DNA from 3 places in the Planococcus sp. ANT_H30 genome. Region 2 is predicted to be linked to each of the others. Evidence: riboswitches for the same ligand, from Rfam matches in the RefSeq annotation. Region 2 holds a riboswitch; each other region holds the start of a gene.
What was found. A riboswitch is a leader RNA that binds a small molecule or an ion and turns the genes downstream of it on or off. The one in region 2 is predicted to bind S-adenosylmethionine.
Positions count from the first base shown of each region.

Region 1: linked by a shared signal. The riboswitch ahead of FQ085_RS04300 (O-acetylhomoserine aminocarboxypropyltransferase/cysteine synthase family protein) and the one ahead of metK (methionine adenosyltransferase) in region 2 are both predicted to bind S-adenosylmethionine.
Region 3: linked by a shared signal. The riboswitch ahead of FQ085_RS11965 (methionine ABC transporter ATP-binding protein) and the one ahead of metK (methionine adenosyltransferase) in region 2 are both predicted to bind S-adenosylmethionine.

Region 1 covers NZ_VOBJ01000001.1:919,014-922,291, reverse strand. Annotated here, with positions in the region: gene FQ085_RS04310 (methionine ABC transporter ATP-binding protein) at 1-388, opposite strand, end outside; SAM riboswitch class I at 522-636, opposite strand; gene FQ085_RS04305 (glycerol-3-phosphate acyltransferase) at 748-1,389, opposite strand; SAM riboswitch class I at 1,523-1,638, shown strand; gene FQ085_RS04300 (O-acetylhomoserine aminocarboxypropyltransferase/cysteine synthase family protein) at 1,737-3,029, shown strand; gene metX (homoserine O-acetyltransferase MetX) at 3,042-3,278, shown strand, end outside.
Region 2 covers NZ_VOBJ01000002.1:464,550-467,827, reverse strand. Annotated here, with positions in the region: gene pckA (phosphoenolpyruvate carboxykinase (ATP)) at 1-774, opposite strand, end outside; SAM riboswitch class I at 1,159-1,271, shown strand; gene metK (methionine adenosyltransferase) at 1,473-2,669, shown strand; gene FQ085_RS08200 (gamma carbonic anhydrase) at 2,726-3,241, opposite strand.
Region 3 covers NZ_VOBJ01000005.1:95,673-98,950, reverse strand. Annotated here, with positions in the region: gene FQ085_RS11985 (arsenate reductase family protein) at 1-168, shown strand, start outside; gene gcvH (glycine cleavage system protein GcvH) at 249-629, shown strand; gene FQ085_RS11975 (ribonuclease M5) at 975-1,313, shown strand; gene FQ085_RS11970 (thioredoxin family protein) at 1,319-1,645, shown strand; SAM riboswitch class I at 1,751-1,855, shown strand; gene FQ085_RS11965 (methionine ABC transporter ATP-binding protein) at 1,944-2,969, shown strand; gene FQ085_RS11960 (methionine ABC transporter permease) at 2,962-3,278, shown strand, end outside.

The sequences.
Region 1 (3,278 bases), on a different contig from region 2:
GTCCAACGAAATCGAGCAACTCTTTTACTTGTTTTTCGATATCATTTTTCGGTGTGTTAGCTAACAGGAGCGGCATAGCGACGTTATGATAAACCGTTTTTGAATGGAGTAAATTAAAATGTTGGAAAATCATACCGATATCTTTTCTGATAGTACGAATTTCTTTGCTAGATAGCGTCGAAATATCCTTTCCGTGAATTAATACACGTCCTTTAGAAGGACGTTCGAGCAAGTTTACAGTGCGGATTAGCGAGCTTTTACCGGCTCCACTAAAGCCAATAACTCCGTAGATTTCGCCAGTTTGGACAGTTAAATCGATGCCGTTCAATGCATAGATTTCCTGTTTACCTGATTGGTAGGTTTTGGCGACGCCTTCGAATTGAATCATAGTAAGTAGACCTCCTCATGCTGTATTGTTATTCAAATCGTTAATGCTCACAATCCGTCGAGAAACTAGACAAAAAGAGCCCCCTTTTTTCTTAACCATAAGAAAAAAGAGGGCTCCTGTTGAAACCATCTAATTCTCATCTTCCAAATGCATGGATGCATTTGCAGGAGTTGGCACAGTTTTTGCGGTTAAACAAATCTGCTGCCGAAACGTCATAGGGCCTGTCCCTCGGTTTCTCTGGATAAGAAAGTGATGTATGCTATTCGATTCGTGATTCCTACTTTATGGCGGAATAACAAAAAAGTCAAGATGAATATTGAAATTTATTTTTTAATCTTCAAAATTCATTGTATTCCTTTCTAAATGGACGGGGTAGGTTTCTTTCGAAAAACTGATGATACTGTAGGTTCATTGCCATTCTTTATTCGTATAATATTTTCTCGATGTTTCCATACAGCCATCGTGAACAGGACTAGCGCTATTAGTAACGGCCATAGACCGACTGCAGGGATAAAGGCAATTACAAAATACACGGCGTACAAAACGAATACGCCAATGACAAGATAATTTGTTACCAGTGAAACAATGATCAATAACAATAATCCGAGCAACCCGAGCTTCCAGTCAAGCGCTATCATTACACCTATTACAGATGCTGTACCTTTTCCGCCGTCAAAGTTCATATAGAACGGAAAATTATGACCAACTATTACGGCAGCTCCTGCAACGAACAATAGTGTCCAGATTGTTGCAGTTGAAAAGCTACTTAAGTCCACTAACAAACGTAACCCTGCAACAACAGCAAAGCCTTTGAAAACGTCAATAAAGGCAACGAGCAAACCATATTTCCAACCCAGCACGATGGCTGCATTAGAAGCACCGGAATTTTTTACGCCCGAATTTTTGATGTTCACGCCTGATACGGCTTGTGCAACAAGTGAACCATGACAACAACCGATAAAATAACCTGTAATCAATAAGAGCAAAATCCAAATGACCATCATTAATTCCTCCTCTACACTAAAAGATAACGTTTGAAAGAAGACAAGGTTTCAAATTTTTTTGACTAATAAGCTTGACAAACGCCAATAAAGTTTTTATACTTCACAACAAGATCAAAAATCAAATCAAATACTCTTATCAAGAGTGGCGGAGGGATAGGCCCTGTGATGCCCGGCAACCGACAGACATTTTGTTTGTAAAGGTGCTAATTCCTACAGAATCGATTTACAGGTTCTGAGAGATAAGAGGAGGAAACTCCGTAATTTACGGCCCTCTTCTTAGCGAAGGGGGCTTTTTTCGTCCCCTTTAGCATGTGTTACTACTAAAAAAACAGGGGGAATAGAAAATGACAAACTTTAAACCAGAAACATTATTATTACACGGAGGACAACAACCAGATCCAACGACAGGCTCTAGAGGTGTTCCTGTTTATAAAACCACTTCGTATGTTTTTAAAAATACACAGCATGCACAAGACCTCTTTGGACTGAAAGATACAGGCAATATTTACTCACGCATTATGAATCCGACGGTCGATGTCTTTGAACAACGAGTAGCGTTACTAGAAGGTGGCACTGCAGCAGTTGCTCTTTCTTCAGGAATGGCCGCTATTGCTTTTTCCATTTTGAACATTGCAGAAGCGGGTGATGAAATCGTAGCAGATAGCAGTCTTTACGGTGGCACCTACAATTTGTTTGCTAACACGCTACCACGCTATGGCATCACAACAAAATTCGTCGATGCGACCGATCCAGAAAATTTTAAAGCAGCAATTACAGATAAAACAAAAGCGATATTTGGTGAAATTATTGGCAATCCAAGCTTGAATGTTTTTGATGTCGAAAAAGTAGCAGAAATTGCCCATGCTAACGGATTGCCGTTATTGATTGATAATACATTTGCCTCTCCTTACGGCAGCAACCCGATTGAGTTTGGTGCAGACGTCGTCATTCATTCTGCGACAAAGTGGATTGGCGGACACGGAACGACAATTGGTGGCGTTGCGGTGGATGCTGGGAAATTCAATTGGGACAATCCACGTTTCCCAAATTATACACAGCCTGACGAAACCTATCATGGACTGCGGTACGGCATTGATGTACCAGGTGCAGCTTTTGCGACAAAACTTCGCGTTCAATTATTACGTGATTTTGGCCCTTCACTAAGCCCGGATAGTGCTCATGCTTTACTGCAAGGATTAGAAACTTTACATTTACGGATTCCAAAACACAATAGCAACGCTCAAATTATTGCAGATTACTTAAAACAGCATCCACAAATCGAGTGGGTAAACTTCCTTGGATTTGAAGAACATCCTTCTCATCAATTGGCGAAGAAATACTTGAAAAATGAAGGTTATGGATCGATTGTCAATTTTGGTATCAAAGGTGGAAGAGAAGCAGGACGTAACGTAATTGATCACATAAATCTCTGGTCTCATGTAGCCAATGTAGGAGACGCCAAGTCGCTAATTATTCACCCGGCTTCCACGACACATCAGCAATTGAACGATGAAGAGTTAACTGCATCTGGCGTAACGGAAGAGTTGATTCGTTTGTCTGTTGGATTGGAGAATGCAGAAGATTTAATCGCTGATTTGGAACAGGCCATACAGGCAGCAGTTTTGGAAAAGGTATAAGGAGGGATCGTCATGAAAACAGTATCCATTGGCTCATTAATCCTGGACTCTACTAAGACGATAGATGATGTGGAACTTGCATACGAACGTCTCGGAGATGAAACAGCTCCTGCGATCCTGATTTGCCATGCATTGACAGGTAACCAATACGCATTCGGTACTGAAAAAAATCCAGGGTGGTGGGCAGGATTAATCGGACCAGGAAAACCCGTGGATACAACTGTTTTTCAAGTGATTACCTTTAACGTA
Region 2 (3,278 bases):
CCAGCCGTGCTCATCATCACCGATTAGTTTGCGATCACCGTCAGCTGATAAAGTTGTTTTACCTGTTCCGGATAAACCGAAAAATAAAGTTACGTCGCCTTCTGGACCAACGTTTGCTGAACAATGCATAGGTAAAATTCCTTTTTCAGGAAGTAAGTAGTTCATGATAGAGAAAATTGATTTTTTCATTTCGCCAGCGTACTCAGTGCCGCCGATCAAAATAATGCCTTGCTCCATCGATACAATGATAAATGTTTCAGAAGCTGTACCATCAACTGCAGGGTCTGCTTGAAAAGTCGGAGCGTACACAACTGTGAATTCAGCTTCGTGTGTTTGCAATTCTTCAGCTGTAGGCCGGATGAACAATTGGTGAGCAAATAGATTATGCCATGCGTATTCATTGATTGTTTGGATGGGCACACGTGATTCATGGTCGGCTCCGGCAAATCCTTTGAATACATAAAGCGCATCTTTGTCTTTAAGGTGCTTAATCACTTTAGCGTAAAGCTTTTCAAATACTTCGCTTGAAATCGGACGGTTCACATTGCCCCAGTCGACTTTGTTTTTAGAACTTTCTTCTTCCACCATGTATTTGTCTTTCGGTGAGCGGCCAGTATATTTTCCTGTTTCCGCTGTTACAGCGCCTTCCCGAGTTAATACTGCTTCTTTGCGGGATGTTGCCGCTTCCACTAATTGTGGCACTGATAATTGAACATGCACATTTTGGCCAGTCAAAAGATCTTTTAAATCGTTTGCAAAGTTCACTGAAGTCATATATATGTACCTTCCTTTTCTGTTATTCCCATAATGGGGAGGATGTATATTCGTTCATTAGTATAACACATTAGCTTTATTAGTCTACACTAATCCACTGGGGAAATTAAAAAATATTAGAGGATAGCTCCGACAATACGTAGAATTATTTCTATAATTTCTAAATAGTACTGATGCCTTTTAAAGCGGTTTTCTACAGTGTACAATGGCTTTGTGTGAACAGAGATATTACTGAATAGTTTGGTTTTTTACTTGCGGGAATCTAAAGTTTAGTAGAATAGCATAATCAAAAAATCATTGTTTTTATTTGAAGAATGTAATTTTATTTTCGAAAATTGTTGACATCGCTTTGCTAATTCCGTATGATGAAAAATTGAACGGATACTCTTATTCCGAGCTGGTGGAGGGGGCAGGCCCTATGAAACCCGGCAACCTGCTGCTTTTGCAGTGATGGTGCCCAACCTGACACAAGGTGCACAGACCTTGGATGATAAGAGTGAAAGGTGCTAATGATGATTCTTCCTTTCCTCATGACGAATGAGTGAAGGGATTTTTTTGTGAAATGCCCTTAATCCTCGTGTGAAAGGCCACAAACGGCTTGAAGTTCAATCCAGATTGTCTGGAACGGACTTGACATGGGAAACGAGTACCGTATCAATTTCGAGAGCAATCTCGCAGGATATAAGGAGGAACATTTTTTGAAAAACCGTCGATTATTTACATCAGAATCAGTAACAGAAGGACATCCAGATAAAATTTGTGATCAAATCTCAGATGCTATTTTGGATGCCATTTTAACCGAGGATCCAAATGCACGCGTTGCGTGTGAAACGACCGTTACGACAGGACTCGTTCTAGTAGCCGGAGAAATTACCACTTCTACGTATGTGGATATTCCGAAAGTCGTTCGACAAACGGTAAGAGAAATTGGCTATACGCGAGCTAAATATGGTTTCGACTCAGAAACAAGTGCAGTTCTTACCGCAATCGATGAGCAATCACCGGACATCGCTGCTGGAGTAAACGTAGCGCTTGAATCACGCGAAGGCCAAATGACAGATAAAGAGTTAGACGATATCGGTGCAGGTGACCAAGGGTTAATGTTTGGATATGCGAACAACGAAACAGAAGAGTTAATGCCCTTGCCAATTTCATTGGCACATAAATTGGCACATCGTTTGGCTGAAGTACGCAAAGAAGAAATTCTTCCATACTTGCGTCCAGATGGCAAAACGCAAGTGACCGTTGAATATGACGAAAACAACAAACCGCTTCGTGTGGATACCATTGTTATCTCAACTCAACATCATCCAGAAGTAACGTTAGAACAAATTCAACGTAATATTAAGGAATACGTCATTAACGAAGTTGTTCCAGCAAAGTGGATCGATGAAGAAACAAAATATTTTATCAACCCAACTGGCCGTTTTGTTATCGGTGGACCTCAAGGAGATGCAGGTTTAACTGGACGTAAAATCATCGTAGATACATACGGTGGTTATGCTCGTCACGGTGGCGGCGCATTCTCAGGGAAAGACGCAACAAAAGTTGACCGTTCAGCGGCTTACGCGGCACGTTATGTTGCAAAAAACATTGTCGCAGCTGGCCTTGCAGATAAGTGCGAAGTGCAACTAGCTTATGCAATTGGTGTAGCACATCCTGTATCGATCGCATTTGATACGTTTGGAACTGGCATCGTTGATGAAGACACATTAGATGATTTGGTACGTGCAAACTTTGACTTGCGTCCTGCTGGCATCATTAAAATGTTGGATCTACGTCGCCCGATCTACAAGCAAACGGCAGCTTACGGACATTTTGGCCGTACGGATGTTGATTTGCCGTGGGAACGTACAGACAAAGCAGCGATCTTAAAAGAACAAGCTGGCGTATAAGTTAACAAAACGAAAAGGACGACTAGGCAGTGATGCCCGGTCGTCCTTTTTTATTGTTACTTTTTTTGGAGTGATTTATAATAAGCTGCTTTTTCTGCATACTCTCGAACAATACGTTCCATATCTTCTTTATCGTCTTCACGAAGTTCGCGGACGACTTTCGCGGGGCGTCCGAGTGCTAGCATGCCAGGAGGGATAACTTTTCCAGGCGGTACGAGACTACCCGCACCAATAAATGCGCCTTCTCCGATTTCAGCGCCGTCAAGAATAATCGAACCCATGCCGACGAGAGCACCTTTACGAACAATGCAACTGTGAAGTGTAACTTGATGGCCAATGGTCACGTCATCTTCAAGAAGCAAGGTTTTACCCGGGCTTTGATGAAGCATGCAGAGGTCTTGAATGTTGACTTTATCGCCAATAATCGTCGGAGAGACATCCCCGCGAATCACCGTATTAAACCACACAGAAGAGTCTGTGCCAATTGTCACATCACCAGAAATTGTGACGTAGTCTGCAATGAAAACAGATGGATCGATTTTAGGGAATTTGTCTTTAAATGGATAAATCATAGCAAAGCTCCTTTAAACAAGATAAGATATTCTTAAT
Region 3 (3,278 bases), on a different contig from region 2:
GTTTATCGCTCACTTAGTTTAAAAGATAAGTTATCGACTATGAGCGAAGACCAGCAATTGGAACTACTTGCTTCTGATGGCATGCTGATCAAGCGTCCCTTGGCTTGGGATGGTGAAAAAGTGACACTTGGCTTTAAAGAAGCAGATTATCAAAATAGCTGGTTGTAAGCGAGTAGCACCATCTTGTATTTCGCGGCTGTTTATGTCAAACTGAATGTGAATGAACTACATAATTTGGAGGGGTCAAGATGAGCACACCAGCAGAACTTCGTTATTCAAAAGAACATGAATGGGTTAAAACCGAAGATGGCAATGCACGTATCGGTATCACTCATTTCGCACAAGCGGAACTAGGGGATATCGTTTTTGTTGAACTTCCACAAGTTGGAGACGAGCTAAAAAAAGATCAGCCTTTCGGCAGTGTTGAATCCGTTAAAACGGTTTCAGAATTGTATGCGCCAATTAGCGGAAAAGTAATCGAGGTTAACTCTGAACTTGAAGATAGCCCAGAATTTGTGAACGAGTCTCCTTACGAGCAGGCTTGGATGGTTGTAATCGAAGCCCCTTCTGAAGAAGAAGTTAATGCATTGATGACAGCAGACGAATACAAAGAAATGACCAACGAGTAATTACTGAAAAGCGCCTATCTTGGCGCTTTTTTTTATGACCGATAAGTGTTGTCAGCAGTTCGCATAAGTCATGGAAATGGACGTCAGCCTGTTCTATTGGTATTTTAAAACTAGATAAGTTGGTAAAAGAAACCGACTTTTCTATACTGCTTTGTGCTCAGCAAAGGAACGGGTTGCATGATCCACATCCTGTGAGCTCGAAAGCACTGCTGTTTTACGGAATATCAACAAGTGGAAATCATTAGTTCGACTTATATAAAGAGCTTTATCGCAATAAAACGAAAGTTTTCTTTTACCGCTAAGTCTTAGAACTTTTCTTATTTTATATTTGATGGGGTGAGTGTTATGGGAAAGGTGATTGTTGTCGAAGGGCTCAGTGATAAGTCAAGGATTGCACCACTCATTGCAGAACCCGTGACGATTCTTTGTACAAATGGTACAGTAAGTGCATCGAGACTGGAAGAGTTACTATTACCGTACGAAGGCCAGGATATGATCATACTAGTAGATGCAGACTCTTCAGGAGAAAAACTGAGGAAACTCGTCAAGCGTGAATTTCCTGAAGCTCGTCATTTTTACATTAACCGAAATTATAAAGAAGTTGCAGCAACACCGCTCCGGATCTTGATGGATGTGCTCATCACAGCGAATATCCAGGTAAATAAGCTATTAACAGAGGGATGAAGAAAATGAATGAATGGACGCACAAAGAATGGATCAAAGAAAAGAATACGAATAAATCAACGGCTTATTATTTGTACGCGCCAATGTGTGGAACTTGCCAGGTTGCGTCTAAGATGCTATCAGTTGTCACCGAATTGTTACCGGATCTTCCAATGGGCAAAGCAAATTTAAATTACGTTCAAGAAATAGCGGATCTCTACGAAGTGGAGAGTGTACCGTGCTTACTTATAACAGAAGGTGGCAAACTAAAAGAGAAAATCTATGCTTTTCAATCAGTGCCATACTTGTATAGTAAGTTAAAACCTGTTGACGAATACAGCCGGTCATGGTAAATTAGTCTTCTGATAAAAAACCAATTGCTTGTCTGAAATCTAGACAACAAGCGAAGAGTCAAATAGAATACAGTCCTTAAGTTTTTCAAAAATTTCATATCAAAACTCTTATTACGAGTGGTGGAGGGAAGTGCCCTATGAAGCCCGGCAACCGTCATGAAAATGAAATGGTGCCAAATCACACAAAGCGAAAGCTTTGGACGATGAGAGATTGGTTTCCGTATACTATACGTTTGCCCTTCTGCTCAGTTATGCGCGGAAGGGTTTTTTATTTTTAAGATTTAGGAGTGTTGGAAGAATGATTGAGTTAAAGCAAGTGACAAAAAAATTCGATACAGGCAAGGCGATTTTAACAGCTGTGGATCAAGTGGACTTATCCATTTCTGATGGAGAGATATTCGGTATTATTGGTTATAGTGGAGCAGGTAAAAGTACCTTAATCCGATTGTTGAATGGGTTAGAAAAACCAACGTCAGGAACTGTAGAGATTAATGGACAAATTATCACAGCGATTAAAGGCGGAGAATTACGCAAGGCACGTCAGAAAGTCAGTATGATTTTCCAACATTTTAATCTACTATGGTCTCGTACAGTGAGAGAAAATATTGAATTTCCGCTAGAAATTGCCGGAGTGGCAAAAGCACAACGCGGAAATCGTGTACAGGAGTTAATTGAATTAGTCGGATTAACGGGTCGTGAAAACGCCTATCCTTCTGAGCTATCAGGAGGACAAAAACAACGCGTCGGTATTGCCCGGGCATTAGCAAATGACCCAGAAGTCTTGTTGTGTGACGAAGCGACATCAGCACTCGATCCAGAAACAACAGATGCCATTCTTGACTTGTTAGTAGACATCAATAAGCGATTGGGATTGACAATTGTACTGATTACTCATGAAATGCACGTCATCCGGAAAATTTGCCACCGTGTGGCTGTAATGGAAGGCGGACGAGTTGTAGAACTTGGCGACGTTTTACATGTGTTCCAATCACCGAAAGAGGCAATCACGAAACGCTTTGTTGCGCAAGTAGCCGACAGTGGAGATTCACAGGAAACCATCAAAAACCTGCGGGAATTATACCCAACTGGCGAATTGGTGAAATTGGTTTTTGTTGGCGATCAAACCGAACAACCCATTTTAACTAAATTGATTCGCAGTCATGCCGTGGAAGTGAATATTGTTCAAGGCAATATCTCACATACGCAGCGTGGCGCATACGGCACCTTGATCTTACAGCTTAAAGGATCTCAAGCAGAAATTGAAGAAGCACTGGTATTTCTTCGCTCAGAAGATATTCAAGCGGAGGTGATGGACAATGATTGAATCGTTATTTCCAAATGTAAAGTGGGACAGCATGTGGGAAGCTACTCTTGAAACACTTTACATGACCGCATTATCAACTGTATTTACATTTGTTATTGGTTTAGCACTTGGTATTATCTTGTTCTTAACAGCACCGAAACAATTGTGGGCAAACAAACTCGTTAATTGGCTGACTGGCGCATTCGTCAATATTTTCCGTTCAATTCCTTTTATCATCTTGATCATTTTATTGATTCCTGTCACTTTGTTCTTGATGGGATCGATTCGCGGACCGAATGCGGCTTTACCGGCATTAATCATCGGTTCAGC